3 regions of the Providencia sp. 6390 genome follow, and region 1 is predicted to be linked to each of the others. Evidence: predicted binding sites of a transcription regulator. Region 1 holds the regulator's gene; each other region holds the start of a gene.
What was found. The regulator PhoB, encoded in region 1, activates phosphate uptake and scavenging genes when phosphate is short. The targets are predictions, from matches to a motif close to CTGTCATAAAACTGNCNNAT.
Positions count from the first base shown of each region.

Region 2: AC3Z9T_RS08395 (esterase-like activity of phytase family protein) is a predicted target of PhoB. The motif match lies at 4,981-5,000, and genes of this name have one in related genera.
Region 3: pstS (phosphate ABC transporter substrate-binding protein PstS) is a predicted target of PhoB. The motif match lies at 3,925-3,944, and genes of this name have one in related genera.

Region 1 is NZ_JBYVYL010000006.1:138,103-148,954, forward strand. Features, by position in the region: gene ggt (gamma-glutamyltransferase) at 1-1,135, shown strand, start outside; gene AC3Z9T_RS14060 (hypothetical protein) at 1,261-2,286, shown strand; gene brnQ (branched-chain amino acid transport system II carrier protein) at 2,369-3,694, opposite strand; gene phoR (phosphate regulon sensor histidine kinase PhoR) at 4,275-5,588, opposite strand; gene phoB (phosphate regulon transcriptional regulator PhoB) at 5,609-6,298, opposite strand; gene sbcD (exonuclease subunit SbcD) at 6,719-7,939, shown strand; gene AC3Z9T_RS14085 (AAA family ATPase) at 7,936-10,852, shown strand, end outside.
Region 2 is NZ_JBYVYL010000003.1:210,900-221,751, reverse strand. Features, by position in the region: gene AC3Z9T_RS08420 (co-chaperone YbbN) at 1-268, opposite strand, end outside; gene AC3Z9T_RS08415 (SDR family oxidoreductase) at 328-1,113, opposite strand; gene tesA (multifunctional acyl-CoA thioesterase I/protease I/lysophospholipase L1) at 1,186-1,827, opposite strand; gene ybbA (putative ABC transporter ATP-binding protein YbbA) at 1,795-2,481, shown strand; gene ybbP (putative ABC transporter permease subunit YbbP) at 2,478-4,922, shown strand; gene AC3Z9T_RS08395 (esterase-like activity of phytase family protein) at 5,058-6,422, shown strand; gene AC3Z9T_RS08390 (MFS transporter) at 6,468-7,718, opposite strand; gene purK (5-(carboxyamino)imidazole ribonucleotide synthase) at 7,821-8,903, opposite strand; gene purE (5-(carboxyamino)imidazole ribonucleotide mutase) at 8,900-9,418, opposite strand; gene lpxH (UDP-2,3-diacylglucosamine diphosphatase) at 9,558-10,289, opposite strand; gene ppiB (peptidylprolyl isomerase B) at 10,301-10,795, opposite strand.
Region 3 is NZ_JBYVYL010000010.1:70,596-81,447, forward strand. Features, by position in the region: gene greB (transcription elongation factor GreB) at 1-268, shown strand, start outside; gene ompR (osmolarity response regulator transcription factor OmpR) at 471-1,190, shown strand; gene envZ (two-component system sensor histidine kinase EnvZ) at 1,187-2,518, shown strand; gene AC3Z9T_RS18335 (hypothetical protein) at 2,820-3,725, shown strand; gene pstS (phosphate ABC transporter substrate-binding protein PstS) at 4,044-5,087, shown strand; gene pstC (phosphate ABC transporter permease PstC) at 5,199-6,155, shown strand; gene pstA (phosphate ABC transporter permease PstA) at 6,157-7,038, shown strand; gene pstB (phosphate ABC transporter ATP-binding protein PstB) at 7,076-7,852, shown strand; gene phoU (phosphate signaling complex protein PhoU) at 7,866-8,579, shown strand; gene AC3Z9T_RS18365 (ABC transporter substrate-binding protein) at 8,985-9,815, shown strand; gene AC3Z9T_RS18370 (amino acid ABC transporter permease) at 9,888-10,640, shown strand; gene AC3Z9T_RS18375 (amino acid ABC transporter permease) at 10,642-10,852, shown strand, end outside.

The DNA of each region.
Region 1 (10,852 bases):
TCTGGCAAATACATTGGAAAAAATCGCTAAAGAAGGCCCTAAAGCTTTCTATGAGGGCGAGATACCTAAAATTGTTGAACAAGCCTCTAAAAAGAATGGTGGTATCTTAACCGCCGACGATTTTGCTAATTACACCATTACTGATACGACCCCGGTAAGCTGTACCTATCGCGGCTATAAATTTATCTCTGCACCACCACCAAGCTCAGGTGGGGTGACAATTTGCCAAACACTCAACATATTAGAAGGCTATGACCTCAAAGAGATGGGTTTCAATTCCGCCGAATATATCCATACTCTGACAGAAGCGATGCGCCATGCTTATATGGATAGAAACACTTTCTTAGGCGATCCTGCATTTGTTGATAACCCGACAGAAAAATTGCTAAGCAAAACCTACGCGGAAGAACTACGTAAAGAGATCAAACCCAATCAAGCCACGCCATCAACCCAAGTCCAACCAGGGGTTGGCCCACATGAAAAACCAGAAACCACTCACTACTCAGTTGTCGATGATAAAGGCAATGCGGTTTCAACCACCTATACCATCAATGGTCGCTTTGGCTCTGTGGTGATCCCACCGGGCACAGGCTTCTTTTTAAATGATGAAATGGATGATTTCACCACCAAAGTGGGCGAAAAAAATATGTACGGTCTGGTTCAAGGGGCAAGAAACTCTATTGCACCCGGTAAACGCCCACTTTCATCCATGAGCCCAACCATTGTGACTAAAGATGGTCATGTATTCCTCGTGCTAGGCTCTCCGGGGGGATCGCGTATCATTTCAATCACCCTACAAACTGCATTGAATATTATTGATCATGGCATGCCACCACAAGAAGCGGTGAATGCAGCAAGGATCCACCATCAATGGCTACCTGATGAGGTCTATTATGAAGAGAGAGGGGTTTCTAAAGATAGCTTAGGCCTACTTGATAAGATGGGCTACAAAATGGTGGAACAGACCCCATGGGGTGCTGCAGAGCTGATCATGGTACCCGTTCCTGATGCGAAAGGTGATAAAACGGATTCTTCAGGTAATGACTCCGCGGTTTCAGGTAAAGTTCGCCAAGGTTATATTTATGGCGCGAATGATGTAAGACGCCCTGCGGGCAGTGCCGTTGGGGTAAACTAAAGCTCACTCAAGGCAGGCTATCCTGCCTTGAATTTTTGAATAACATTAAGTCTATCGCTTTTTTTGAAAGAAAAAAAAGATGCTCTTTATATAATTATTTTATTTATAATTAATAAGGAATCATTATGACCAGCATCCTTTCAAATAAAGTTCCTCAAAGAACCACTCTGGTAACCAATGACACTAGTGAGATCAGCACTACCGCCAATGACAACTCAATTGCTAAGTATATAACTTCATCTAAAAATTCCAATAGCCCAACTTATAGCTTCTCATTGAAAAACGATTCGATCGATTTCAACAAAGAAAAAATGCTGAAAAAACATAAATCGTATGTTGATACAACCCTAGCAAAGGCATTCATCGATGATTTAACTCAAAAAATAGAAATAATGGAAAAAATAGAAAAAACAGAAAAAAAATTTTGGGTTAAGAAAAATAATAGGCTTAAAGAAGAGCTTCAACAAATGAAGGATTTAAGAGATAAATTACAAAATCCAACTGCAATGAAAAAGTATGAAGAGTTTTTTCTACAAAATAATCAATCAATAACTAACGACTATATAGCCCAACTCGAAACACACATGAAACAAGGTTATAACGAAAATATAATTTTTGAGAAAGCAAATGCAATATCCAGAGCAGTTAATCTTGCGATTGACAATACTATTCGTGACTTAAAACTTACCTCTATCAGCGATAAAGAGAAACAACTTGTATTTTATAAGGTCATAACACATTTCAGTATTGATGAAAATACAAAACAAAAAGTAAACCCAAAAGCAGCATCTCTTAGTGCTGCTCATCATGTTGCTAACAATGCATATAATAGCGTTTTAACTCAAAGTAAAATTGCTAAACTAAGCAATAATGACCCTAGTTTAATAACTGCCCAAAGTAACGCGATTGTGACTACACTTGGAAACCAAATCATCAATGATGCCGTTACGCAGTTTTTTGGTAAAGAGGAATTCGACCTTGATAAAATATATGAAGATGCCTTAGTCGTCACAAATAAAATCCTTTACTTAAACAGCCCAACTAGTCAGCCAATCCAAGACAATACAAACAACAAGCGTAAAGATGCATCCCGCCTAGTAACATCAAAATTATCGATCCCTAATTCGCATAGCGAATCAACCGATGTGTAATGAGCATCATTAATATCTGTGCATTGATTAAAAAAATAAAGGAGCCAAATGGCTCCTTTATTTATACATTACATTCGTATCATCATGCCTGCTTATGTTCCGCAGCAGATGTGATCACACGATCACAAACCGCTGCAACAACTAACACCACAATTGAAGGCAACAGCCATGCAAGATCTTGCTGATACAATGGAATTGAAGTCATCCATTCAGGAATGTAATCTTTCAGGTTATCCGATGCTTTTGCAGCACCAATCAAACCAACTACAAAGCTAGTCAACATAGTTGGCGCCATCACCACACTTGGGTTACGCCACCACTTCAGGGTGAAGCTAAGTAAGATCAGTACAATACATGGTGGATAAATAGCGACTAATACAGGTACAGAAAACGCGATCAGTTTGCTTAAACCAAGGTTAGAGACCACCATGGAAAACACACCAAGTATCAACACTAACGAGCGATAAGAAATCGGCACATAACGGCTGAAGAACTCAGCACAGGCGCAGGTTAAGCCTACCGCGGTAACCATACAAGCAACAAAGATCAATACCGCAAGGAAGAAGCTACCATAGTCGCCAAATGTATATTGAACATAGGCATGCAAGATATCGGCACCATCTTGCGGATTAGGGATTATTGATGCACTGTTTTCACCTAATTTAAATAAAGAGAGATAAACCAGTGTTAATAGCACCCCAGCAATCAAACCTGCCCACATGGTATAACGTGTTAGTAATGAAGAGTTTTCAATACCTCGCGAACGTGCCGCATTAACAATTACGATACCAAATACCATTGCGCCTAATGTGTCCATGGTTAAATAACCATTTATAAACCCATTGGAGAATGCCATATCACGGTATGCATCTGTTGATGGCATTGGCTCCCCTGCAGGCCAAAGTACTGCAGCAACACCAAGGATCGCTAAAGCTAGCATCTTCACTGGAGCAAGTATGTGACCAACACTGTCGAGTAGCTTACCTGGATACAATGAAATACCAATGACTAATACAAAATAGACCGCACTGTAAATCAGCAATGAAATATCAGACTCACCACCAAGCAAAGGGGCAATACCGACTTTGTAAGATACAGTTGCCGTACGAGGCGTAGCAAATAAAGGCCCTACTGAGAGGTAAGCAACAACAGCAAGTAGTAAACCAGCCGTTTTACCAATAGGTGTACTTAGGGCTTCAATACCCCCACCCACTTTAGCCAATGCAATCACGGTTAAAACGGGAAGACCCACACCTGTGACAAGGAAGCCAAGGGCAGCAGTCCAAACTTGTTCACCTGCTTGTAAGCCGACCATAGGAGGAAATATGATATTTCCAGCCCCAACGAAGAGCGCAAAGGTCATGAAACCTAAGGCAATAATATCTCTGGATGTTAAACGATGAGCCATATTTTATGTTAAATCTATGTAGCAATAGTGAAAATATAGAGAAACTAATCAGTATCTCTTTGAATGATAATTGACGGAATATACTCGTCATACCTCAAAGTACAACATTGTTGGCTTCATTCGCTCTCGCCAGTCACATACTTTTATATGCTTCTAGCATCTCTCTCACTTGCCGCCTAGTTGTACATCGAATTATTTAGAGCATAGAATTTTTATTAACAAGCCATTAACAATACAATATGTACTATTTATCACATCAGGCAAGATGAAAACTCAAAAAACAGGAAAAATCGCCAATAACTGGCTACAAGTAAAACTTTTATAGGGAAAAAAGGCAATAGCAAACCAAAAAACAAGCATGAAACACTAAAGTATTTTTACTAACTAGTGATTACTGTCAGTAAAATAAGAATATACACTATATGATTTGAATAAAAAATAATCAATATGCGATTATTCACTCTATCTTTGCATCATTATCGGGTTCTACAAAATGAAAATATAGAAAGACAAATATGCACACATTAAATCAATCAACAAAAGCGGCTACTCGCGGCCGCTCTCATCGTTCACTATTCTATTATGCTGTCTTAGCGGTTTTCTTATCAGATACAATCAATACCGGCGGTAAAGTAAATGAAAATTCACTCCCTTTCCCCAACTGGCTAGTGATAACTAACTGGCTATTATGATGTTGTAAGGCATGCTTGACGATGGCTAAACCAAGCCCCGTTCCCCCACCGCCATGGCGAGTTCTTGCTTTATCCACTCGGTAAAAACGTTCAGTCAAGCGAGGGATATGTTCGGCTGGGATCCCGACGCCATTATCAGCAACGCTAAACCGTGCACCATTATGATTTTTCTGCCAACTGACCCGAATGGTCGTTCCTTCAGGGGTATGTGCAATGGCGTTGTAAACCAAGTTAGCAACCGCACTGCGCAACTGTTCTTCATTACCGTAAACACGCAATTGCTCATCAACAGAAAACTCAAATTGCTGCCGGCCTTGGCTCAAGCTAATCGCCTCTTGCTCAATCATTTTTAGAATAACAGGGATATTAATTTGCTCATCTAGATTGATCTGAGGAGCCACTTCAATACGTGATAACTGCAACAATTGTTTAACCAAGTTATCCATGCGATGTGCTTGCTCTTGCATCACATGTAGGGCTTTTTTATTGGCGGGCGAGGCATTTTCTTGGTCGTCAAGTACCTCAAGATAGCCCTGAATAACGGTCAGTGGTGTGCGCAACTCATGACTTACATTAGCAAAGAAATCTCTACGCGCTTTTTCTAATCGACGTTTTTCAGTGACATCTCGTGCCACCATTAATAATTGGTCCTCGGTATAAGGAAGGATACGAAATTCAACAATTGCGCCGCTATTCAGTTCAAGTGTTAAAGGTTGATCATAATTCTGTAAGGTAAAATAGCGGCTAAAATCAGGGTAGCGTAATAAGTTAAAAATAGGCTGTCCGCTATCTTCTGGCCAACGAAAGCCCAATAAATGTTGAGCATGGCGGTTACACCAAAAAATATTACCTTCAAGCGTCATCATCACCACGGCATCAGGCAAAGATTCCGCACCACTTCGAAACCGCTTAATTAACTGCCCTAATTCACGACGACGCTTACGATTGCGTTGTTGCATCTGATATATCCCGTAAAATATGGGTTCCCATCCACCTTTACCATCAGGAGGGAGCATACTACGGTCTAACCACAACCAATATGACAGTTTCATTAAGTTATAACTATGCCAAACCAGCGCTGCGGCAAGTGAAATTACCAGCAACCATGCAAGATGACCAATAAATAGAGATAAAATTAATGCAGGTAAGATAAATAAAAACAGCCCCCAAATCAGCTGTTTCCATGATAGGCGTTCAAGCACGCGGGGATCCCCTTTATTAGTCAGTAACGAGTTGAGAAGCGATAGCCCGTACCACGAACCGTTTGCACCATTTTATCATGCCCTTCGATTTCTAATGCTTTTCTAAGGCGGCGTATATGCACATCAACGGTGCGATCTTCAACATACACATTAGCACCCCAGACATAATTGAGTAACTGCTCACGACTATATACCCGCTCAGGATGGGTCATAAAGAAATGCAGTAATTTATATTCCGTTGGCCCCATATCGATCGGGATATCTTGACTACTGACGCGATGGGAGGTTGGGTCCAATGTTAACCCGTTCATTTCAATAATATCTTCTGTCGCCATTGGTGAAATACGACGTAAAATAGCTTTCACACGAGCCACCAGCTCTTTTGGTGAAAAAGGTTTGATCAAGTAATCATCGGCTCCGACTTCGAGCCCTTTAACACGATCTTCCTCCTCCCCTCGTGCAGTTAGCATCATAACTGGCACATCACGCGTATCGCTGTCACGCTTCATGTGTTTGATCACTTGGATACCCGAGCCCCCAGGGATCATCCAATCCAATAATACCAAATCAGGTAACGGGTCAACTAACTGCGCAATTGCGGAATCATAATCATCAGCTTCAATAGACTGAAAACCATTCTGCTCTAGTACAAAACAAACCATTTCGCGGATGGGCGCCTCATCTTCAACGACTAGAATGCGTCTTGCCATGATTAATCCTGTAAATAAGAAGAGATTGTTAAAAGTAAAATCATTATGCGTCACTTTTATGACAGAATTATGAATGTTAACACTCAATCATGATAGTCCAATAGCAATTGTCATTTTAGTGAAATCTCGCAGTCATGCGATCTATACTCTAAATAATTCGAGTTGCAGGTAGGCGACAAGCGAAGATAGACGAGGAGCATAGATAAACACGGTGACTCGGCGAGCGTAGCGCAGCCACTTATACCTCAACGAAAAGCCCCACATCTTGAAGAATGACGAGTATAAAACGATAATTCTCCGAATCAACCACCTCAGATCAGGTATACTACTTAACGTTCAACTAGCGTAAATTCACATGTAATAGACAGCAATTCTGCGATTTGAAGTATCATAAGTCGTCATGTTTAGGAACCCGTATTGATGCGCATCATTCATACCTCAGACTGGCACCTTGGCCAATATTTCTTTACTAAAAGCCGTGCTGCGGAACATCAACATTTTTTAACTTGGCTAATCGAACAAGTAAAACAATACCATGTTGATGCCATTATTGTCGCAGGCGACATTTTTGATACGGGTTCACCACCGAGTTATGCAAGAGAGCTTTACAACCAATTTGTCGTCTCTTTGCAACAAACAGGCTGTCAACTGGTGATACTCAGTGGTAACCACGATTCTGTTTCTGTTTTAAATGAAACTAGCTCACTACTTGCCTATTTAAATACGCATGTTGTCACATCAGGTAGCGAACCACAGGTCATCACGCTAAAAAATGCCCAAGGTGAGGCCGGAGCCCTGCTATGTGCAATCCCGTTTCTGCGCCCTAGAGATATTCAACTCAGCGTTGCTGGGCAAAGTAGCGAACAAAAGCAACTATCATTACAAACTGCCATCAGCGAATACTATCAGTATAGCTATCAGCTAGCGCAACAACAACGTGAAGCGCTTGAGCTTGAGATCCCCATTATTGCCACAGGGCATCTGACTGTTATTGGTGCTGAAGTTTCTGATTCTGTAAGAGATATCTACATTGGCACCCTAGATGCCTTTCCATCAGGAGCGTTTCCCCCTGCTGACTATATTGCCTTAGGGCATATACATCGCCCGCAAGTCATCGGTGGAGAACAACACATTCGCTATTGTGGATCACCTATCGCATTAAGTTTTGATGAAGCAAATCAACAAAAAAGCGTTTGTTTAGTGGAATTCGATCGCAGTGACATATCACAGATCCGCCAATTGCCGATCCCTATATTCCAACCATTGAAAACACTTAAAGGATCACTTGTCGATATTCAAAAACAGCTCAATGAAATAGAGTTCAATGACAACATTCAACCCATTTGGCTTGATATCGAGATTGCCACGCAAGATTACCTTTCTGATATTCAGCAACGTATTGAAGCACTGATAACAGATTTGCCCGTTGAAGTGGTGTTATTACGTCGCGCCCGGAAGCAACAGCAAAGTCAACAAGCTGCGATTGCTAATGAAACACTCAATGAACTCACGGCCGAAGAGGTATTTTTGCGCCGTTTAACAGAAGAAGAACTGAACGACAAAGAAAAAGAACAACGGCTCTTACTACTATTTAAGCAATCTCACGATGCATTACGCTCTGAGTTTGAGGGGGATGCATGAAAATACTGAGTTTACGTTTAAAAAATATTAACTCCCTCAAAGGAGAATGGAAAATTGATTTTAACCAAGAGCCTTTTATCAGCCAAGGGCTCTTTGCCATTACCGGTCCTACTGGAGCAGGCAAAACGACACTATTAGATGCAATTTGCCTTGCTCTTTATCATCAAACTCCGCGTTTAACGACTTTATCGGCAAACCAAAACGAGTTAATGACCCGCCATACCGGTGAATGTCTTGCTGAGGTTGAATTTGAAGTTAAAGGAATAGCCTACCGCGCATTTTGGAGTCAAAGGCGTGCAAATAATAAGCCAGATGGTAAATTACAATCACCAAAAGCTGAGCTTGCAACGGTTAGCGACGGCAAAATCATCGCTGAAAAAATCAGTGAAGTCAGAGAACAAATTATTCAGATAACGGGACTCGATTTTGGCCGCTTTACAAAATCTATCTTGCTATCTCAAGGTGATTTTGCGGCCTTCTTAAATGCCACAGAAAAAGAGCGCGCTGATTTACTCGAAGAAATTACAGGAACTGAAATCTATAGTCAGATTTCTAGCTATATCTATCGTCAACACAAGCAAGTTAAAAATGATTTAGAGCTATTAAAAGCGCGAGCGCAAAGTATTCACTTACTCACAGAAGGTGAACATCAAACATTACTCATTCAGCAGCAATTGTTAGCTGAGCAAGAAAACCAACTCAACCTCCAACGTACGCAATACCAACAAGCACTGCATTGGCAACAGCGCCAACAGCAGCTCACCGTACGTTTACAACAACAGCAATTAGAACGGCAACACGCACAGAGTGCCTATCAAGCGGCTGAACTGGAAATAAAAAAACTCACTGACAACATACCGGCTGAGAGCCTACGCCCTCTATGGCAAGATACAGAGCGCCAACAACAATCACTGAATGAATTATTAGAAAAACAGCAAAATCTTTTGCTAACTTTGAATAATCAAACTCAACAGCTAGTGCCGTTACAAGAACAACTAACACAAATTAACGCACAAAATACGCAACACCTAAGCTATACCCAACAACAGACACTGGTAATCGATAACCAAGTCCGTCCATTAGATAATGAGATCATTAATTTAAATCAACAAATTAAAGAAACTCTAGCGCAACAAAATCAATATCAATCACAATATCAAACCAAACAAACGCTAATTGATGACGGGCAACAACAAATATCCCTGTCGAATACAGAACTCAGCAATATTCAGTATTATTTACAAAAAAACCAGCAAGATGCCGTCATTTTACAGCAAATTGGCTCATGGCGACAACAAGAACAATATCTAGAGCAAACGAAGAAACAGCTTATCCAGTTTGAGCAGAAACAACAGACTTTATCACAACAGCACATCACTTTGTGCAGTGAACAGAAGCAGCAAACTGAGCAATATATACAGCTTCAGCAACAACTTGAGCAAGATCACGCCATCTATCAGCGAATTGAAAAGAACTATTTAGCCTGGTTGGAAGCCCATGATATTGAAAAAACTAACCAAACAGTAGAACAATTACGCTCAACGGTGCAACATATGCAGTTGTTACCCATCCTACTAACCCAATGGCAAGAGCTACAAAGCCAACAACAAATTAAGTTAGCTCAACAAAAAGAAATTACGCTATCAATCACCCAAGCAGAACAGCAGATCCAGCTAGCAGAAACGCAAATTGCCTATATCCAGCCTCATTTGACCGATTTACAAGCTCGATTACGATTAGAACAAAAAATAGTCAGTCTAGAAACGGAACGCCAACAGCTTATTGCCGGTAGCCCTTGCCCACTTTGTGGTGCCACTGAACACCCTGCTATTGCACAATATCAAACCATAGAGCCAAACCAAACAGAACAACGTTTGCATGAATTGACCACTCAGCTTGAACAATTAAGACATAACTTAACCACCCAACAAGCACAGCGGCAAAAAGAAATTCAGCGACAAGAAGAAAACCAACAGACACTGTTACAGCTAGCAACCCAAGAAAACTACTTGCAAAAACAGTGGGCAACCACATGTCAAAAAGCCATGATTACAGAATTGGCGATTGAACAAAATGTCGTAGAACAATTACTCAATGAATGCCAACAACAGTTATCAAGCGAACAAAAGCTCTTGCAGGACTTTGTGTTACTTGAACGTGAGTATCAGCAATCTAAGTATCAATTACAGGAAAAACAATCACTCAACAATCAGCAGCAATCAATGCTAACTTTACTTGATGAGCGAATAAAGCAGATACAGCGCTCAATGGATGAAAACCAAGCACAACTGCTCACACACCAACAACGATATAGTGAGCAGCACCAACAATTACAATCCTCATTGTCTGGTTTTCAATTACCAACCGATGAGCAATTCTCTCAATGGTTTGATGGGCTAGAAAAACGCGGTCAATTATATGAATTAAAAAAACAAGCAACTCAAGATCTCACCAAAAAAATAGCCGTTACAGAAGCAATGCTACAAGCAGAGACCACTCAACAAGCAGCGTTAAAACAACAGCTAGAAAGTGCTCAGCAACATTTACAACAGTTGCAACAGTTGCTGCAACAAAAACAGAACTCGCGCCAATTATTGTTGGGTGGTCAATCCATTTCACAATTTGTCAGCCAATTACAGAAGCAACAAGATAAAATCATCTCTCAACTACAACAGCTCAGTGAGCAAGTAAGTTATCGTGAAAAAGAAATAGCATCACTGAAAGGCAGTCATCGTGAAGTCACCAGTGCGATCGATAAGAGTCAACAGCAGCTGAGTACAGCACAACAACATTTTGCTGAAGCACTGGCAAGCAGCCCGTTTGCAACACAACAAGCATTTTTAAGTGCATTATTATCTGCTGATGAAAAACAGCGCTTAGAGCAATTGCACCAGCAATTAAAGCAATCCTGCA
Region 2 (10,852 bases), on a different contig from region 1:
GGCGGCCTTCTTGTAAGATATAAACAGTTGGGATCGCTCTAAGGCCAAATTGCGCAGCAACGTTTTGTTCAACATCACAGTTAACACGCGCTAACATAAATAGACCTGCGTAGTCATTGGCAATTTTATCAAGTGTCGCGCCAAACTCTTGGCAGTGGGGGCTTTGAGCTGACCAGAAATAGAACATAACAGGCATGTTCATTGATTGTTCTACCACTTGGTGCAGGTTTTGTTCATTAACATCCACGATTTGGGCAAAAGCTTGCATAGTTGATCTCTTTTAAATAATTATTTAATACTTTAAAGGTGGGGCTAGATTGTGTTTTTTCAAGCCTTCTTGCCTTGTCCAGCCAGTATTTTATCCATTAGGCAGTCAGGAAGTATGCGTTTTAAAAACCGTACCACGACGGTCAATAGTGTCACTGAGTAGCGAATACGTGGTCGAGGGCTTTCCAGCGCATGCACTAATTTTGCAACCACATGTTCAGGTGTCAGGGTAAAACGCTCTGCAATACCGGGGTTTTTCACGGGTTTGTCTTGCTGGGTTTGAGCAACATTGTTGGTAAAACGAGTATGGATTGGCCCCGGTTCGATTAAACTGACATGAATACCCGAGCCTTTGAGCTCTAAGCGTAATGCATCAGACCAAGCTTCTAAGGCGTATTTGCTGGCGGCATAGGCACCACGACCGGGGGTCGAAATGATCCCCATGACTGAACTGGTTTGGACAATACGCCCTTCATGGTGTTGTAGCATGGCAGGGAGCAGTTTCAGGGTCAATTGGTGAACGCCGAAAAAGTTAGTCGAGAATTGTGCCTCTAATTGCTCACGGCTGATGCTAGTCAGTTCACCATAAACACCAAAACCTGCATTATTGAATAATCCGAAAAGTCGCCCATGGCACAGTGTCAGCACCTCTTCGGCTGCACGATCTATGCTAAGGTAATCATCAACATCAAGTGTGACAGCATCAAAGCCAAGCTCTTTTAGGCGTAAGACATCGTTTTCCTTACGGCAAGCGACGATGACATGGTAGCCACGCTGACGAAGAGTTTGAGCGGCACAAAAGCCGATACCGCTGGATGCACCTGTGATAAAGACCGATTTTTGCATAACTTTACCTACCTGTAGGCGCTAATTAAGATAAAAACTGTTTTACTGTCTTCAATTAAAGCTAGAACCAAACTATTTTGCTGATGGTACAAGGTAGGGCTTAAGTTGTGTTTCCATAAAATCAGCAATGGTTGGCTGGGCTTCTACGGTTGGGTGAATGCCATCTTGTTGGATCCACTCAGGCCGAGTAATGATGTTTTCCATATAAAAAGGCAGTAACGGAATCGCATTTTTTTCTGCCAATGTAGAGTAGACCTTTTCAAAGCTAGAAGTATAGCGTTTACCGTAGTTTGGCGGTATGCGAATTTGCATTAAAAGCGGTTTAGCGCCTGATTGGGTTATTTGTTGAATAATTTGTTGTAAAGTGTTTTCCATCTGCTCGACAGATAGCCCTTGTAAACCATCATTGGCACCTAACTCAATCAGCACCCAATCAGGTTTGTGTTGTTCAAGTAAAGCAGGAAGACGCTCTAGCCCTTGTGCAGAGGTGTTGCCACTGATACTACCGTTAATCACGATAACGGGCGGTGACAGTTTTTGCCAACGCTCGGCGAGTAATGAGGCCCATGCCTGCTCTGCCGGTAAGCGATAGCCAGCACTTAGGCTGTCACCAAGGATCAATAGTTTTGTGGCTGCGAGTGTTTGACCACTCGCGACAAATAACAGGAGAAATACCAGTAAATGTCGGCGGAAAATATTCTTGAAGTTCATCATCTCGTTAAACGTGTTGGTCAGGGTGAACATGAGCTCACTATATTGCAAGGTGTTGAGCTAATTGTCGAGTCTGGTCAAACAATTGCTTTGATCGGCGAGTCTGGTTCGGGGAAATCCACCTTATTAGGCATTATTGCCGGTTTAGATGATGGTAGTAGCGGTAGCGTCAGTTTACTGGGGCAAGAGCTCACCCAAATGAATGAGGAGCAACGTGCCTTTTTGCGAGCACAAAGTGTTGGCTTTGTCTTTCAATCTTTTATGTTGATACCCACATTAAATGCGTTAGAAAACGTGCAACTACCTGCTTTATTGCGTGGTGAGCCTGAATCCGCCAGCCAACAACAAGCTGCCAATTTATTAGCGGAGCTGGGGCTAGGAAACCGTTTAAAACACATGCCTGCACAACTTTCAGGTGGTGAACAACAACGAGTGGCATTAGCCAGAGCATTCAATGGTCGACCAAAAATCTTGTTTGCTGATGAGCCCACTGGCAACCTTGACCGCCACACAGGGGATAAAATCGCAGATTTACTGTTTTCAATGAATAAAGAGCACGGCACAACGTTGATCCTTGTCACCCATGATAATGAGCTGGCGGCACGCTGTCAGCGCCGTTTACGGTTAGTTGATGGTGTGTTGAGGGAAGAGTCATGATTTGGCGTTGGTTTTGGCGTGAATGGAAAACGCCATCACTGCTGATTGTGTGGCTGGCGCTAACATTAGCGGTTGCGTGCGTTTTGGCATTGGGACGAATTAGCGATCGCATTGAAAATAGCATGAGTTATCAGAGCCGTGAGCTACTGGCGGGCGATCTCGTTTTGCGCTCCTCTCAACCCAGTGAGGCAACTTGGTTACAACAGGCTAAAGACGATGGCTTGAAACTCAGCCAGCAAATGTCATTTTCGACGATGGCTTATTCAACGGCAGATGAAAACTTACGACCACAATTGGTGCTGGTTAAAGCTGCCGATGCTGCCTATCCGTTATACGGTGATTTAGTCACTGAGCCAGCGGGTCTTCGCCCAACCAAAGGGGAGATCTTGGTTACGCCACGCCTGCTTGAATTACTCAACCTCAAAATTGGTGATGACATCGATATCGGTGATGCCACATTGAAAGTAGCAGGGCAGTTAATTCAAGAGCCTGATAGTGGCTTTAATCCTTTTCAAATTGCACCTCGTGTATTGATTTCGCTCGATGATGCACAAGCAACAGGTGCTGTGCAAGTTGGCAGCCGTTTAACCTATCGTGAGATGTTTGCAGGTGACACGGCAGTGATTGATGCTTTTGAAGCCCAATATGACAAACAACTGAGAACCGATCAGCGTTGGTATACCTTAAAAGATAATAGTGGCGCGGTGGGCAAAACTTTCCAGCGCGCTCAACAGTTTTTGCTGCTGTCTGTATTACTGACCTTGCTGTTAGCGATAGCCGCCGTGGTGGTTTCAATGAGCCACTATTGCCGTAGCCGTCATCAGTTAGTTGCGGTGCTGAAAACATTGGGAGCGGGTCGTTCAGCTTTACAAAAATGGATTATCGGTCAGTGGCTAGTCATACTCATTGCGGCAGCCTTGTTAGGCTCACTGCTTGGGTTAGCGTTTGAAGGTATTTTAATGCAAATACTGGGTGCCATGTTACCTAAGGCCTTACCATCAGCCAGTTTATGGCCTTGGGTGTGGGCGATTGGCACTTTATTTGTGATTGCGATTATTGTTGGGATCCGCCCGTATCGCCAATTAATGGCAACCCAGCCATCGCGTGTGTTGCGTGAGGATGCTGCTTCACCAATTTGGCCACTACGTTACTATCTGCCTATTGTTACGTTAATTGTGGTTGGTGGGTTATTTTTATTTGCAGGAGTCAACCCACTGCTATGGTCAATTCTAATTGGTATTGTGATTGTTGCGGTTCTATTGGCGTTAATTGGTTGGCTAGGTTTATGGGTACTGCGCCAATTTAAGTTCAAACAACTCAGTTTGCGCCTTTCTGTCAGTCGTTTGCTGCGCCAGCCGCTACAGACGATCACGCAAATGAGTGCATTTTCGCTGTCATTTATGTTGTTAGCGTTGTTGATTTTAGTCAGAGGGGATTTATTGGATCGCTGGCAGCAACAATTGCCAGCCGATAGCCCAAATTATTTCCTGATCAACATGAATGAAAGCCAGATCAAACCGGTTACTGAATTATTGGTTCAAAACCAAGTCAAACCGACGGATTTCTATCCAGTTGTGTTAGCGCGTTTAGCTGAGATTAATGACACATCGGCGATTGAGTGGGCGGACGCTCGTGACCCTGATAATAACACGGTGCGTCGTGAATTAAGCTTAACATGGCAAGCGAAGTTGCCTGAAGCCAATGTGTTAGATCAAGGCACATGGCCACCGAAAGTGGGTGAAGTTTCAATTGAACAAACCGTCGTGAAAGAGCTTGGCATTAAAATTGGTGACAAACTGACATTTAATGCAGGTGCTCAGGAGTTTAGCGCTACGGTAAGCAGTATTCGCACTGTTGATTGGGAGAGCTTGCGGCCTAACTTTTTCTTTATCTTCTCTGAAGGCACCTTGAAAGATGTGCCCGCGACATGGATGAGCAGTTTCCACTATGAAGGCGATGGCAAGTTACTGACTGATTTAAGCCGCAATTACCCAACAATCAATGTATTAGATATAGGGGCATTGATCGCACAAATTCAGCAGATCTTACAGCAAGTCAGCCAAGCGCTAGAAGTGATGGTAGTGCTAGTGATTTTCTGCGGTTTACTACTGTTATTGGCGCAAATTCAAGTCGGTATGAGCCAACGAGAACGTGAGTTAGTGGTTTACCGTACATTAGGAGCAAGCAAAAAGCTGATGCGTCGCACGCTATGGAGCGAATTTGTGTTATTAGGACTGATGGCTGGGCTAGCGGCGGCCTTTGGTGCTGAAGTGGCATTATGGTTGTTACAAACGAAAGTGTTTGATTTCCCTTGGCAGCCTGAATGGTCAATGTGGTTATTGTTACCGCTATGTGCTGCGTTGCTATTATCAGTCTGTGGCAGCTGGCTTGGGCTGCGTTTGCTAGGTACAGGCAATCAGCATCGCCGAATGTCAGTGTGATCTTAGTGGCTTCTTGTTGTTGATAAAGCAAGAAGCCATTCAAATAATCGTCTTATAATCATCACCAAACTGTCATTTATCCTGCTTATTATCCCATCGTCAATAATGATAAACGTTACGAATGGGAACAAAATAATGCAGCCGCACCGTACCATAAAACTGAGTTCATTATCACTACTTGCAACTTTGGTTGCCTTTTCTACCACAGGGTATGCTCAACAAGAAGTACCAGCAACGTTGGCTGGCCACTCAATTTTAGCGGTTGATTCTACCGTACCCGCGCCTGCTGATGCGCCAAAAGATTTACAAGTTAGCGGTAAATATACGACGGGTAATCGTATTGATCAGTTAGGCAAGGTTGAAGGTAAGTCAGCCGATCGTCCGACTGGTATGCATGTGCCAATCACAGGTCAGCCACTGCAAGGTCACTCAGGTATTAAACGCATGGCCGATGGCACTTATTGGGTGTTAACCGATAATGGTTATGGTAATAAAGTGAATTCACCAGACTCGATGCTTTACTTAACGCAATATGATATTGATTTTAAAACAGGCAAAGTGGATCCATTAAAAACGGTATTTTTCCATGATCCGGATAAAATCATTCCATTTCATATTATTAATGAAAGTAGCGATAAGCGCTATTTAACTGGTAGTGACTTTGATCCTGAAAGTTTCCAATTTGCAGATGGTGCACTGTGGGTCGGGGAAGAGTTTGGACCTTATCTGATAAAAATGGATCTCAATGGTAAGGTATTAGCGCTATTTGAAACCCAAGTTGATGGCAAAAAAGTGGTTTCACCTGATCACTATCAAGTCACCACACCGGGTAAACCTACTGATAAAGTGAGTTTCCAAGTCAATCGTTCAAAAGGTTTTGAAGGAATGGCTTCTTCACCTGATGGCAGCAAGCTGTATCCAATGCTAGAAGGCGCTTTATGGAATGAAGAAAAACAAGACTATGAAAATGTTGATGGTAAACGCGCTGCACGAATTCTTGAATTCGATGTAAAAAATCAGCAATGGACAGGCCGTAGCTGGCTGTATGTCTTTGAAGACAATCAAAATGCGATCGGCGATTTCAATATGATCGATGATAGCCATGGATTGATTATTGAACGAGATAATGGCGAAGGAACTGCTGATAAAGCTTGCGCGGAGGGGGTAACAGATACCACCAACTGCTTTAGCAATTTAGCTAAATTCAAACGTGTTTACCGTATTGAGTTTTCAGATAAAAACCAAGGTGCACCGGTTGATAAGCAAGCTTACATTGATTTAATGAATATTAAAGACCCAGAAGGTGTCGCCAAAAAACCATTAAATGATGGCGTATTTACCTTCCCATTCTTTACCATTGAAAACGTTGATGTTGTTGATAATGAGCACATCATTGTTGGCAACGACAATAACTACCCATTTTCATCTAGCCGTGAGCCAAACCAAGCGGATGATAACGAATTTATCTTGCTGAAAGTGCCTGCGTTGTTAAATCCTTAATTTCCTTGTTTATTGATTTTGCTCGGGCTCATCACCCGAGTTTTTTTATTTTTTTGCAGACAAAACAGGCGGTTTCATCATTAAAGTGAGTATGAGGATCACAAGGACTGGCGCAGCAATAATTAAAAATGCAGGGGTAAAGCTATGGGTATAGTCTTTAACTGCACCAGCAATAAATGGCGCAAGGCAAGCAACAGTGGAGATCAAATTGACCACTGAAAACAATTCTAAATAAGGGCCACGGCCAAAATAGTTTGAAAGTAATACGCTCGAAGCCAAAAAGGTCATGCCATAACCAATTCCAACACACAGCACAAATAAAATCAGCCATAACCATGAAGTCGCGATGCTCAAGCAAATGACACCAAACACCATGATGATCAGGCTGCCTATCAGTAATTTTTTAGGCTCTAGCCATTCGCCCGCAGCGCCACCGATAAATCGAGAGAACGCATTTACAAAAGCCATAGTGCTGAGCAGGGAAACGGCAACGGTCATGCCAAAACCGCGTTCTTCAATATGGGCGACAGCAAAACTGTTTACGGTGATCCCACACCATAAAAAGGAGGTGTAGGTGGCGGCAATCAAATAAAATTGCCAAGTGCGTAAGGCACGGCGTACTGTCCAAACTTCTTTGGTACGGTAGACGGGTTTGCTAGCGTCGCTGACCTGTTTTTGCATGATATTTTTAGCATGCTCTTGTTCACGTTTACCTTCACGTAACGCCAGTATGGTGATCAAGGTGACTACGCTGAGGTAAATCGCACATAGCACCCAGTGCATACGCCATGAGCCAAGTTGATTTGAAGCGTAGAAATAGATCCAAGGCCCTGCGACTCCACCTAAACCGCCAATAGTGAAGTAAAGGCCAAAGGCCAGTGATTGCTTTTCAAATAATCGGGAGAGTACATAGGTTCCCGGTACAGTCGCCAGCAGAGTAAAACCAATACCAATCAAGGCAGTGCCGAGAAAATAGCGGCTAATGGTTTCGGTTGAATAGAGGCTATAAAAACCGGCAACAAATACTAAGGTACCTAACAATAGTGTCAGGCGAACACCGATTTTGCGGATCAATAAAGAAGGGAGAAAACTGGCAAGGCCACAGGTCAAACCCAGTAATGTGAAGCCAAAACCGGCTTCAGTCCAACTCCATTTTAACTCACCAATCATACCGGGCAGCACGACACCAAGTGAGGTAAAGGTGGTTGCTGTGGCAAGGAAATACACCATTCCTAATAGGATCAGGATACTCCACTGATACAGTGGGCTAAACAGCGAGGAATTTGTGGTTGCCATGTCAACTCCAATCACACTGCCTGTTTTGTTGGCTAAAACGACAGTGATGTAAAACGCAAGATGCCCGAAAAATCGGGCATCGAATGACGGTATTTTCGCTGTTTATGAGTTACAGTGCCAGTCTAATTTTGCATTTGCCCACTCAATGCCACTTTTGTACTCATTTGGTAGCATGCTTGCCAACGAAGTGAGCGTGTTTGCCAAAACAGATGCATCGCTGTGCGTCAGATTTAAATGACCGACTTTTCGGACGGGGCGAACTTCTTTTTCATACCAATGCAAATGAACTAACGGTAAGCTTAACCACTGTGGATTAACCGCTGTACCAATCAGGTTCACCATGACTGATGGGCTGAAAACCTCTGGTGATGGCATCGGTAAATCTAAAATAGCACGTAAATGCAGCTCAAACTGGCTAATCGAAGCACCATTTTGTGTCCAGTGACCGCTGTTATGTACCCGAGGTGCAATCTCATTGATCAGCAGTTTATCACCAACTACAAAGCACTCCATAGCCATCACACCGATATAATCAAGCTCATTCATCACTGCGCTTAGCATGTGCTGAGCTTGTTGTTGCTGCGAGTTAGATGTTTTAGGGAAGGCGACACTGGTACGTAAAATACCTTCTTGGTGAAGGTTATGGGTGATTGGGTAAAATACACAGTCACCTGCGCGATTGCGAGCGCCAATTACTGAGACCTCTGCATCAAATGGGATCCCTTTTTCGACAATGCATTCACCATAGATTTCTTCAGGGAGATCAACTTCATCACCGGGGCGAACTCGCCATTGGCCTCGTCCGTCATAACCGCCAGTTCTACGTTTAACGATCAAGAAATCACCGAGTGTGGCAAATAACTCAGGCCATTGTGTTTTTGACTCAAGTCTTGTCCATGGTGCAGTTGATAAATTCAATGAATCGAACAGGCTTTTTTGTGGAAATCTATCGGCTAAGCGCGGAAAGATATCACGGTTAATGAAAGCGTTATGGCGCTCTAACTCTTTCGTCAGAGGGGTTTCAGGCCAACGTTCAATTTCTGCGGTGATCACGCTTTGTTGATAGGGAACCGCTTCAGGCTCGGCATCTAAACCAACAGGGAATACCGCAATACCTAATGGCTCACCAGCTTGACGTAACATCCGACCGAGTTGACCATTGCCAAGGACGCAAACCGGTTTCATTGTGCCTCCCGAGGATCTGGGTTATTTAGCACATCGTTAGTTTGGGTTTCACGCCAAGTCGATAAGCGAGCAAAAATAGCTGCGTCAGTGGTTGCAAGGATTTGAGCCGCCAATAGCGCTGCATTTGCTGCACCTGCTTTACCAATTGCTAATGTACCAACAGGGATCCCTTTAGGCATTTGTACGATGGAGTAGAGGCTATCGACACCACTTAATGCAGCACTTTGTACAGGCACACCCAATACAGGTACTAACGTTTTTGCCGCTAACATACCCGGTAAGTGGGCTGCACCACCAGCACCTGCAATGATCACATTGAAGCCATTGCCTTTCGCTTGTTCAGCAAAGGAAAACAGTTTGTCTGGGGTACGGTGTGCGGAGACTATTTCAACGTGAAACGGCAATTGCAGCTCAGTTAAGACATCAGCGGCATGTTGCATGGTCGTCCAGTCACTTTTAGAACCCATAACAATGGCGATTTTTGCCGCAGATTGAGCAGGTACTTGGGCAGTCATGTGGTGTGATCCCTGTGGTTAATAAATTTTCACCGTGAGGTGGGAAAAATGAATTGGCCTGATCATATCATGGTAACTGAGTAAGGAAAACGTTTGCGTGGTTAAAAAGTCAGCAAACGAGAGAGGTTAGGATGATTATTTATGCGGATTGGAATGGGAAAAAAATTAAATCAATACCTTGTTCATTGATCACAAATGCAGAGCCCTCATGGTGCCATGCGCCTAAAACACCACGATAACATTGTTTATCACCTACAGAAACTTCATGAATGGCAGGGCGGTGAGTGTGCCCATGGATCATCCAATCTGCTTGATAGTGAGTTAATGCGTTAACAACCGCTTGCGGGTTCACATCCATAATCGATTCTGCTTTCATACTGCTGGCATATTGGCTGTTTTTACGCATTTTTTCAGCAATACGGCGACGAATAAATAAAGGTAGTGTTAGGAAAATTCGTTGGATCCACGGCGAGTGCACTTTTTTACGATAATCTTGATAGGCTTGGTCATCAATGCACAATGTATCACCATGCATGATAAGTACCCGCTTTCCATACAATTCAAGTAGGGTTTCTTGAGGCAAAATGGTCATGCCACATTGTTTGGCATAGCGTTTACCCAATAAAAAGTCACGATTACCATGAATAAAGTAGCAAGGAATTCCTCGCCCGCTGAGCATTTTTAAGCTGTCAGCGACTTGCTGGTGGAGCTCCGTTTTATCATCATCGCCAATCCAATAATTAAAAAAATCACCCAGTATATATAGGCTGTCAGCATGGATGGCTTGCTGATGAATAAAATTGATAAAACCGGCGGTGATCGCCGGTTCATCTTCACTCAAATGCAGATCTGCAATGATATAAGTGGACATATTGCGTCGAATTACTCGCTGATAGTCACTTTTTCGATCAGAACATCTTCACGTGGAACGTCTTGGTGGTAACCGCTGTTACCGGTTGAAACGCCTTTGATTTTGTCAACGACGTCCATACCTTCAACCACTTCTGCAAATACACAGTAACCCCAACCATCTGGGCGTTCTGAACGGAAGTTAAGGAAGTCGTTATCAACCACGTTGATGAAGAATTGTGCGGTTGCTGAATGTGGGTCGTTAGTACGTGCCATCGCTAGCGTACCACGTGTGTTTTTTAAGCCGTTGTTAGCTTCGTTTTTGATTTGTGCTTTTGTGTCTTTTTGCTTCATGCCTGGCTCAAAACCACCGCCTTGGATCATGAAACCATTAATAACACGGTGGAAAATGGTATTATCGTAAAAACCTTCACGGCAGTAATTTAAAAAGTTTTCGACGGTTACTGGCGCTTTGTCGTCAAAAGTTTTAATAACAATGTCACCGTGATTGGTATGAAAAGTCACCATAATAGCTATCCTGAATAATTGTATTTTACACACCTTCAGATGAAGGCGTTATTGTCA
Region 3 (10,852 bases), on a different contig from region 1:
AAGAATTGTTGAACCCGATCCGCGACAAGAAGGACGTGTTTTTTTCGGAGCATGGGTTAAACTTGAAGACGATAGTGAAAATATCAGAATATTCCGGTTAGTGGGTGCTGACGAATTTGATCCTGCAAAGAATTGGATATCGATTGACTCACCAGTAGCACGCGCACTGGTTGGTAAGCAGGTTGACGATGAAATTACGGTAAGTACACCCGGTGGGATCGTCGACTATTGCGTCTTAGAAATTAGTTATAAACCACTAACCAGATAACGTGTAAAATTATTCATTAAATTTCAACTTGATGGTAAATTATAACATTAACTATTTTATATTTAGCTTATACACAAAAAAATTCGGGTTTGAGGGTGATTATCGAGTATTAGCCGAATCACATGAGTAACTTGAAGTACAATGAGTATAATCATATTTTTAAAAATAATTTCGATAGATTGCACATCTTGAGGGCTACAAAATGCAAGAAAGCTATAAAGTTCTTGTCGTCGATGATGATATGCGTTTGCGTGCCTTGTTAGAACGCTACCTGACAGAGCAAGGGTTTCAAGTTCGCAGTGCTGCGAATGCCGAGCAAATGGATAGGATCCTAACAAGGGAATCCATTCATCTAATCGTATTAGATCTAATGTTGCCAGGTGAAGATGGTCTGTCAATTTGTCGTCGCTTACGCAGCCAAAACAACCCGATTCCAATTATTATGGTGACGGCAAAAGGCGAAGAAGTCGATCGTATTGTTGGTCTGGAAATTGGCGCAGATGACTATATTCCGAAGCCTTTCAACCCACGTGAATTACTGGCACGTATTCGTGCGGTATTACGTCGTCAAGCGAATGAGCTGCCAGGTGCACCATCTCAAGATGATGCCGTGATCACTTTTGGTAAATTTAAACTTAACCTTGGTACGCGTGAAATGTTCCAAGGCGAAGAAAATATGCCTTTAACCAGTGGTGAATTCGCAGTACTGAAAGTACTGGTATCGCACCCAAGGGAACCATTATCTCGTGATAAGCTAATGAGCTTAGCAAGAGGTCGTGAATATAGCGCCATGGAACGTTCGATTGACGTGCAAATCTCGCGTTTACGTCGCATGGTTGAAGAAGATCCTGCTCACCCACGTTATATTCAAACGGTTTGGGGTTTGGGCTACGTATTTGTTCCGGACGGCAGTAAAGCATGAAGCGACTGAGGTTCTCTCGACGTAGTACATTTTCTCGTTCGTTATTTTTGTTCGTAGCATTACTTTTTGCTAGCTTAGTCACCAGTTACATGGTGGTGTTGAACTTTGTTGTCATGCCAAGCTTGCAGCAATTCAACAAAGTGCTGGCTTATGAAGTACGAACATTGATGACGGAAAAAATGGTGCTGCAAGATGGAACCACAGTGCGAGTATCTCCTGCGTTACGTAAAAAAATCTATAATGAATTAGGTATTACCTTTTATGCCCAATCTGCCGCAATGGAAGAAGGTTTGAATTGGGCTAAAGAATATGATTTTCTCAGCGAAAATATGTCTGAGTATATTGGTGGCGAAGCTCAGGTACGCTTAGAGCTTGGCCGTGAATACCCCATCTTATGGTTAACATCTTATCTTGCCCCTGATATATGGGTGCGAGTTCCCCTGACTGAAATTGGGCAAAACCAATTTTCGTTGGTGTTCCGTTATACCCTCGCCATTTTCTTATCTATTTTTGCAGGTGTTTGGCTATATATTCGCTATCAAAACAAACCATTACTTGAACTTGAATACCATGCGAGTCAGGTAGGGAAAGGGGTGATACTCCCCGCGATGCAAGAGAAAGGTGCGACGGAGGTAAAAGCGGCTATTCGCTCGTTTAACCATATGTCTGCTGGGATCAAAACTCTTGAAAATGACCGCACCATATTGATGGCAGGGGTCAGTCATGACTTACGGACACCTCTTACTCGTATTCGTTTAGCGACGGAAATGATGAGCCCTGAAGATGGCTATCTTGCTGAATCAATCAATAAGGATATTGAAGAGTGTGATGCGATCATTGGTCAATTTATGGATTACCTGAAAACTGGCCAAGAAATGAATATGGAGTTCTGTGACCTGAATGCGATCTTAAATGAGGCCGTGACTTCAGAAAGTAGCGTGACAGGTGAAATTGAAACGGCATTTGAGCCAGGTAATTTGATCGTTAATGGCAACCCATTAGCGATTAAACGCGCTATTACTAACATGATTGTGAACGCTTATCGTTATGGTAATGGTTGGATCAAAGTTAGCAGCGGCAAAAATGAAGATTCGGTTTGGTTCCAAGTGGAAGACGATGGCGCGGGTATCAAAGAAGAAGATATCCAACGCCTATTCCAGCCTTTTGTACAGGGTGAAAAAGCACGTAGTAATACGGGTACAGGTTTAGGTTTAGCGATTATCCGTCGTATTGTTGATGCCCATGAGGGCAGTATCGAAATTCATAAAAGCGAACGTGGCGGCTTTGCCATTCGAGCGCTCTTACCGCTAAAAGAAAAAGAAGAGTAATTCATACTGGTCATACTGCAAGTTGCAGCGCTCTTGGTTAAGATATAGTGATTATGCTAGTTTGCGCTTGTCAACGGCTTATGTAGGCTCTCAGCCACTTACTCACTAGTCACACCCCGGATTATTGAGGGGTTTTTATAACAACTTGTGTTGTTTCTATTTCTTTGTTGTATTCACTCCTAGCTATTCATTCTATAAAACAAAACCACATAATTTATAAATAATATAATCGTTATATAAAAGACTTGATGATTGCTTTGCTTTGATAATGATTTTTAATTGAATAAGTGAGGTGAGTTTTATGAAGATTAATTTTTTTACGACTATCCGCAAGTCTCAAAGCTTAGATGCGTTGACTGCGATGAATACAATACAGAACGAAAAAGTAAGCTTACCCGCAAAAACAGTCCGGGTTGCGAATACTCAAGAGCGTTATAAACAAGGATCTCAAAAAGAGCCTAAAAAAGTGACTTGGGGTAAACAATTGGCCACTGTATTAACAACACCTTCTGTAAAATTAATCGAATCAAAATTGTCTTCATCGATTCCTACACCGCCGCCGATGCCTGAAGCAACCAATTCTCATCAAGCTGAAGGGGGGAAATCAGGGATGGATAAAGTGATTGCTCAGTTGCAAGAGAGTCCTGTCTTTAAGAAGAATGCGGAAAAATACCAAGCGGTAAGTAGCGAGCCAACGGCCTCATTAAACACGCCACCACCTCCACCGCCAATGGCAAAATTTAAAGGAATTACAGTTCAACCTAATACTGATGGTAAGTCAGGGATGGATAAAGTGATTGCTCAGTTGCAAGAGAGCCCTGTGTTTCTTAAGAGAGCGGAAAAATATCAAGCGGTAAGTAGCGAGTCAATGGCCCCATTAAACACGCCACCACCTCCACCGCCAATGGCAAAATTTAAAGGAATTACAGTTCAACCTAATACTGATGGTAAGTCAGGAATGGATAAAGTGATTGCTCAGTTGCAAGAGAGCCCTGTGTTTCTTAAGAGAGCGGAAAAATATCAAGCCGCAAGTAGTGAGTCAACGGTCTCATTAAACACGCCACCGCCACCTCCGCCAATGGCAAAATTTGAGGCTATTACGAAAAGGAATACAGCACAGCCGAATATTGATACTAAAGCAGGGATGGATAAGGTGATTGCCGAACTCAAAGAGCATCCAATATTCAAACTAAAAGAAAGTAATTAACAAGTTCCCATCATAATAAACTCGCGTCAGCGAGTTTATTCGTCTATACCTATAGCATATTAAGATCTTTTTATGACAGTTTGTCACTTTTGCCACAATACCAACTAACTGAGTGTAAAAAACATTACCATCTGATTTTATTAATTATTTGATCCCTCAGTCTTACATTTTTCGTCAATAGACACGCTAAAATAATCAATTGTCATAAAACTGTCATAAATCAGACATGTTGTTGTCATCAAATTGTCCTATTTTTCCTACCGTGACATTTCACCAACAATTTACACTGAGTTGTTTCTATACATCCCCGGAGGGATTATGAAAATGATGCGTACAACCTTAGCTAGCGTAATGGCAGCAACCCTTTCAATGACTGCGATGTCTTCTTTTGCTGCCACAAGCTTAACTGGTGCGGGGGCAACCTTCCCAGCGCCTGTTTATGCTAAGTGGGCGGACTCTTATCAGAAAGAAACAGGTAACAAAGTGAACTATCAGGGGATTGGTTCTTCTGGTGGCGTTAAACAAATTAATGCAAAAACAGTTGATTTCGGTGCGTCAGATGCGCCATTGACTGATGAAAAATTAAAAGAAGATGGCCTGTTCCAATTCCCAACCGTGATTGGTGGTGTGGTTCTGGCAGTTAACGTAAAAGGTATTCAGTCAGGTCAACTGACTTTAGATGGCACAACATTAGGTGACATCTATCTGGGTAAAATCACCAAATGGAATGACCCAGCTATCGCTAAATTAAACCCAGGTGTCAATCTACCAGACCAAAATATTGCTGTAGTGAGACGTTCTGATGGTTCAGGTACCACTTTCGTTTTTACTAGCTACCTATCAAAAGTCAGCTCAAGCTGGAAAAATGATATCGGTGCTGGCTCAACGGTTAATTGGCCGAAAAACAGTGTCGGCGGTAAAGGTAACGATGGCGTTGCAGCCTTTGTTCAGCGCTTACCTGGTTCTATTGGTTATGTTGAGTACGCCTATGCAAAACAAAACAACCTTGCTTATACTAAGCTAGTTTCTGCTGATGGTAAGGTGGTTTCACCAACAGGTGCAAGTTTCAGTGCCGCAGCGAAAAAAGTCGATTGGTCGAAATCATTCGCTCAAGACTTAACTAACCGTGATGGCGATAACGCATGGCCAATCACTTCAACCACATTTATCTTAGTCCATAAAGACCAGGCGAACGCTGAGAAAGGCAAAGCGGTGCTCGACTTCTTTAACTGGGGCTATGAAAAAGGTGGTAAACAAGCTGAAGCGTTAGATTATGCTGTTCTGCCTCAAGAAGTCGTGACCGCAGTTCGTGCAGCATGGAAAACAGAAGTTAAAGATAGCCAAGGCAAATCACTGTTCTAAAATGTGAGCCGAGGGATGGTAGTGGCAGGCGGATGATGAGGAACACCATCCGCCTTCTAACGTAGTAACTAAATCCTACTAGTAAAGTAGGTGTAGGGTGAGAAAAAGCGCATGGCCGAAAAAACAACGGCATTTAAAGCACCGAGTAAGTCAGGCGATGTGATATTTGGCGCATTAGTTAAGATTGCTGCGCTAATCACATTGTTAATGCTTGGTGGCATCATTATTTCCCTTATTTTTGCCTCGTGGCCGAGTATGCAAAAATTTGGGTTTTCATTTTTATGGACCAAAGAATGGGATGCACCCGCAGAGCAGTTCGGTGCCCTTGTGCCAATTTATGGCACCATTGTGACATCACTGATTGCTCTGATTATTGCAGTACCTGTGAGTTTTGGTATTGCTCTGTTCTTAACTGAACTTGCCCCCAATTGGTTAAAGCGCCCGTTGGGTATTGCTATTGAGCTTCTCGCTGCAATTCCAAGTATTGTTTATGGTATGTGGGGGCTATTTGTTTTTGCGCCTCTGTTTGCTGAATATTTCCAAGAGCCTGTTGGCAACGTGATGTCGAGTATCCCGATTGTCGGTGAGCTTTTTTCAGGTCCTGCATTTGGGATTGGTATTTTGGCAGCAGGGATCATCCTTGCCATTATGATCATTCCTTATATTGCCTCGGTAATGCGTGACGTGTTTGAACAAACCCCTGTCATGATGAAAGAGTCCGCGTATGGTATTGGTTGTACCACATGGGAAGTGATTTGGAACATCGTATTACCCTACACCCGCAATGGGGTGATTGGTGGTGTGATGCTAGGTCTCGGTCGTGCACTCGGCGAGACCATGGCGGTGACCTTTGTGATCGGTAACACCTACCAATTAGATAGTTTCTCATTATTTATGCCTGGTAACAGTATCACTTCAGCGTTAGCCAATGAGTTTGCTGAAGCGGAAGGTGGTTTACACACTTCTGCGTTGATGGAACTTGGATTGATCTTATTTGTTATCACTTTCATTGTTCTTGCCATATCCAAATTGATGGTTATGCGTTTAGCGAAGAACGAGGGCCGTTAATATGTCGACATCTCAACACATGATTGCTAATGACAAAGAACGTGCTCGCCGCCAAGCATGGCGTCGCCAAGTTAACAGAATGGCGCTGTTTGTCTCCATGCTGACGATGGCATTTGGTTTGTTTTGGCTGATTTGGATCCTCTTCTCAACAGTGACCAAAGGGATTGATGGGATGTCCCTGAACCTGTTCACTGAGATGACGCCTCCACCAAACACTGAAGGTGGTGGCCTTGCTAACGCAATAGCAGGGAGTGGATTATTGATTTTGTGGGCAACGGTGATTGGAACTCCGCTTGGTATTTTAGCGGGGATCTATTTAGCCGAATATGGCCGCAAATCATGGTTGGCATCTGTCACACGTTTTATTAATGACATTTTGCTCTCTGCACCTTCGATTGTTGTCGGTCTATTTGTTTACACCATTGTGGTTGCGCAAGTGCAACACTTTTCGGGTTGGGCGGGTGTGATTGCATTAGCGTTATTGCAGATCCCTATTGTTATCCGTACCACAGAAAATATGTTGAAATTGGTGCCAGATAGCTTGCGTGAAGCAGCATATGCGCTAGGTACACCAAAATGGAAAATGATTTTATCTATTACGCTTAAAGCATCTGTATCCGGGATCATTACGGGTATTTTGTTAGCTATCGCTCGTATTGCGGGGGAAACCGCACCATTACTGTTCACATCACTGTCGAATCAGTTCTGGAGTACCGATATGAGTGAGCCAATTGCTAACTTACCTGTAACCATCTTTAAATTTGCGATGAGCCCGTTCTCCGAATGGCAAGAGCTGGCATGGGCAGGGGTTCTATTAATCACCCTATGTGTCCTGTTAATTAATATTATCGCACGCGTTGTGTTTGCTCAGAAAAAACACTAAACCCGGATTGAATAAAGAATTATAGAGAGAAGTTGCCATGATTAATGCAAATGAAATTGCAAACAGTAAAATTAAAGTACGTGACCTTAACTTTTATTATGGAAAATTCCACGCATTAAAAAATATCTCGCTGGATATTGAAAAAAATAAAGTGACTGCATTTATCGGCCCATCAGGCTGTGGTAAATCGACTCTGCTGCGTACTTTTAACAAAATGTATGAACTGTATGGCGAGCAGCGTGCGGAAGGTGAAATCCTATTAGATGGTCAAAATATCCTGACTGATAAGCAAGATATTGCGCTATTACGCGCTAAAGTTGGCATGGTATTCCAAAAACCAACACCATTCCCAATGTCAATCTATGACAATATCGCATTTGGCGTGCGTTTATTTGAGAAACTATCACGTGTTGATATGGATGAGCGTGTTCAATGGGCGCTGACTAAAGCTGCATTGTGGAATGAAACAAAAGATAAGCTGCATCAGAGTGGTTATAGCTTGTCTGGTGGTCAGCAACAACGTTTATGTATTGCGCGTGGGATTGCCATTCGCCCTGAAGTGTTATTACTGGATGAGCCATGTTCAGCTCTCGACCCAATTTCGACAGGGCGTATTGAGGAGTTGATCAGCGAATTAAAATCCGAATATACCGTGGTGATTGTCACTCACAACATGCAACAGGCCGCACGCTGTTCTGATTATACGGCCTTTATGTATTTAGGTGAGCTGATTGAGTTTAATGAAACTGACAAGATGTTTACCACGCCTGAAATGAAACAAACTGAAGATTATATTACTGGCCGTTACGGTTGATATGGAGCCGACTATGGATACGCTGAACCACAACAAACATATTTCCGGACAGTTCAATGCTGAATTGGAACATATCCATACTGAATTGATGACGATGGGAGGGCTGGTTGAAGAACAGCTCACCAAGGCGATCACCGCCATGCACAATCAGGATGAGGCTCTAGCACGCGAAGTTATCGAAAATGACCACAAAGTCAATATGATGGAAGTGGCGATTGACGAAGAATGCGTGAAAATTATCGCTAAACGCCAACCAACGGCAAGTGATTTACGACTGATTATGGCGATTTCAAAAACGATTGCTGAATTGGAACGTATTGGCGATGTGGCCGATAAAATCTGCCAAACCGCATTGGAAAAATTCTCTCATCAACACCAACCACTGCTGGTGAGCCTTGAATCATTAGGCCGCCATACGGTGCAAATGTTGCATGATGTGTTGGACGCTTTTGCACGCATGGATCTGGAAGAAGCCATCCGTATCTATCGTGAAGATGAAAAAGTTGACCAAGAGTATGAAGGCATTGTACGTCAACTGATGACCTACATGATGGAAGACCCAAGGACCATTCCTAGTGTATTGACCGCACTGTTCTGCGCTCGCTCTATCGAACGTATCGGTGATCGCTGCCAAAACATTTGTGAGTTTATTTTTTACTATGTCAAAGGGCAAGATTTCAGGCATGTAGGCGGGGATCAGTTGGAAAAAATGATGACCAAAAAATAGCCGTCATACTTCGCGCCGTAGCGTTGTTGGCTGCAATCACGAACCCTAGTCACATACTTATGTATGCTCCTAGGGCTTCGCTCTTTTGCCGCCTAGCTACAACACGAATTATTTAGGCTATTCATAGTGCGATTTATTCATTTCATAGTTTTTAAGTTGTTATCTATCGCGGATCTCTTGTCATCTACTTTCGTATGCTCCTAGGGATCCGCTCAATCGCCGCCTAGCTGTAGAACAAACTATTTAGGGTATATATCAGCTCCCAGCTCCCATAGATTTTAAATAATCGCACATTAAGTATTCCATTTGGTTATAAATATATTAATTAATAGTATTTCAAGAAATAAGGCATCCTTGATAACTTGAGATGGTCGATTTACACAAATTTACCGTCAGGGGTGTTCAATGAAAGCTCGTGTTTTAACTACTGCATTACTTGCAGGACTTGCGCTGCTGGCTAACGTCGCCAAGGCAGATAAACTGGATGATATCAAGCAGGCTGGTGTTATTCGTGTTGCTGTGTTTGATAGCAATCCACCATTCGGGTTTATTGACCCGCAAAGTAAAAAACTCACGGGCTATGATGTCGATATCGCGCAAGCAATCGCTGATAACCTTGGCGTGAAATTAGAACTGCGTCCAACCAACCCTGCGAACCGTATTCCATTGCTCACTTCAGGCAAAGTGGACTTAATCGGTGCCAACTTTACGATCACTGATGAACGCGCAAAACAAGTTGATTTCTCTATCCCTGATTTTGCGACAGGACAAAAATTTATCGCGCGTAAAGGCGTACTAAAAACCCCTGATGATATCGCACCACTGCGTATCGGTGCCGATAAAGGTACGGTTCAAGAAGTGACACTGCGTGAACGTTATCCAGATACTAAAGTCATTTCTTATGATGATACACCACAGGCGTTTGCTGCTCTGCGTAATGGTAATGTGCAAGCCATTACTCAGGATGATGCAAAACTGGTTGGTTTGTTGGGTAACTTGCCTGAAAAAGTGAAGGCTGATTTTGAAATTTCACCGTTTAGTATTACACGTGAATATCAAGCGTTGGCTGCCTCTAAAGGTGAAAACCGCTTAGTGGAAAACGTCAACGAAGCGTTATTGAAACTCGAAAAAGATGGCCAAGCAGAAGTGATTTATAACCGTTGGTTTGGTCCAGAGACTAAAGCTGCTCAACCACGTGGTGATTTCAAATTCGCTCCGCTAGATCAGCAAAAGTAAATTTTAGTTCTTAATCAGCTATATCAACCCTGCTAATCATAGCGGGGTTTCTAGTTATAAAAGGCAGCAACTATGTTTGAAAAATTTATTAGCGGTGAATTTTTGTCGCAGCACTTTTTGGCTCCCGAGTACTTAACATGGTTTGGCTATGGGTTATTGCTGACTATTTGGATCTCGGTATGTACCATTGTGGCTGCAACGCTATTAGGTTTTTTGGTTGCCTCGGCGAGGGATAGCCAAATTGCCCCATTGCGTTGGGTCGTCAACGCTTATATTTCGATTTTCCGTAATACGCCTTTGCTGGTGCAACTGTTTTTTTGGGCTTTCGCATCTCGGGATATTCTTTCACCTGCGGTGATGGATTGGCTGAATACGCCCCATAAAGTGACTTTTATTGGGATCACCTTAAGTTGGCCATCATACGAATTTTTAGCCGGTTTTGTCGGTCTCACGTTATATACCACTCCTTTTATCGCTGAAGAAATTCGTTCAGGTATTCGTGGTGTGCGACAAGGCCAAAAATACGCTGCTTTTGCATTAGGTTTAACGGGATGGCAGTCGATGAGATATGTGGTGTTGCCGCAAGCCGTGAAAATTGCCATGCCACCGTTATTAGGGCAGTACATGAATGTGGTAAAAAACTCATCATTAACCATGGCAATTGGCGTTGCTGAGCTTTCTTATGTTTCACGTCAAGTTGATAGTCAAACTTTAAAAACCTTTACTGCTTTTGGTATCGCAACCGTATTGTATATTGCCATCATTGCGGTGATGGAAGCTTGGGGGCAGTGGCGTGCACAACGTAATTTAACGGTGGGAGCGTAAAATGGATTTTTCTGTTATAGAACAAAATTGGCAGTATCTGTTGTTCGGTACTTTCCCTGATGGGCCAATTGAAGGTGCGTTGCTAACGTTGATTATCAGCCTGATAGCCGGTGTTGCATCGATTATACTTGGCACGCTTGGTGGTGTTGCTTTGGCAATGTTGCGCGGCTTTTGGATGAACTTATTTGCTGCATTTTTAGGTTTTTTCCGTG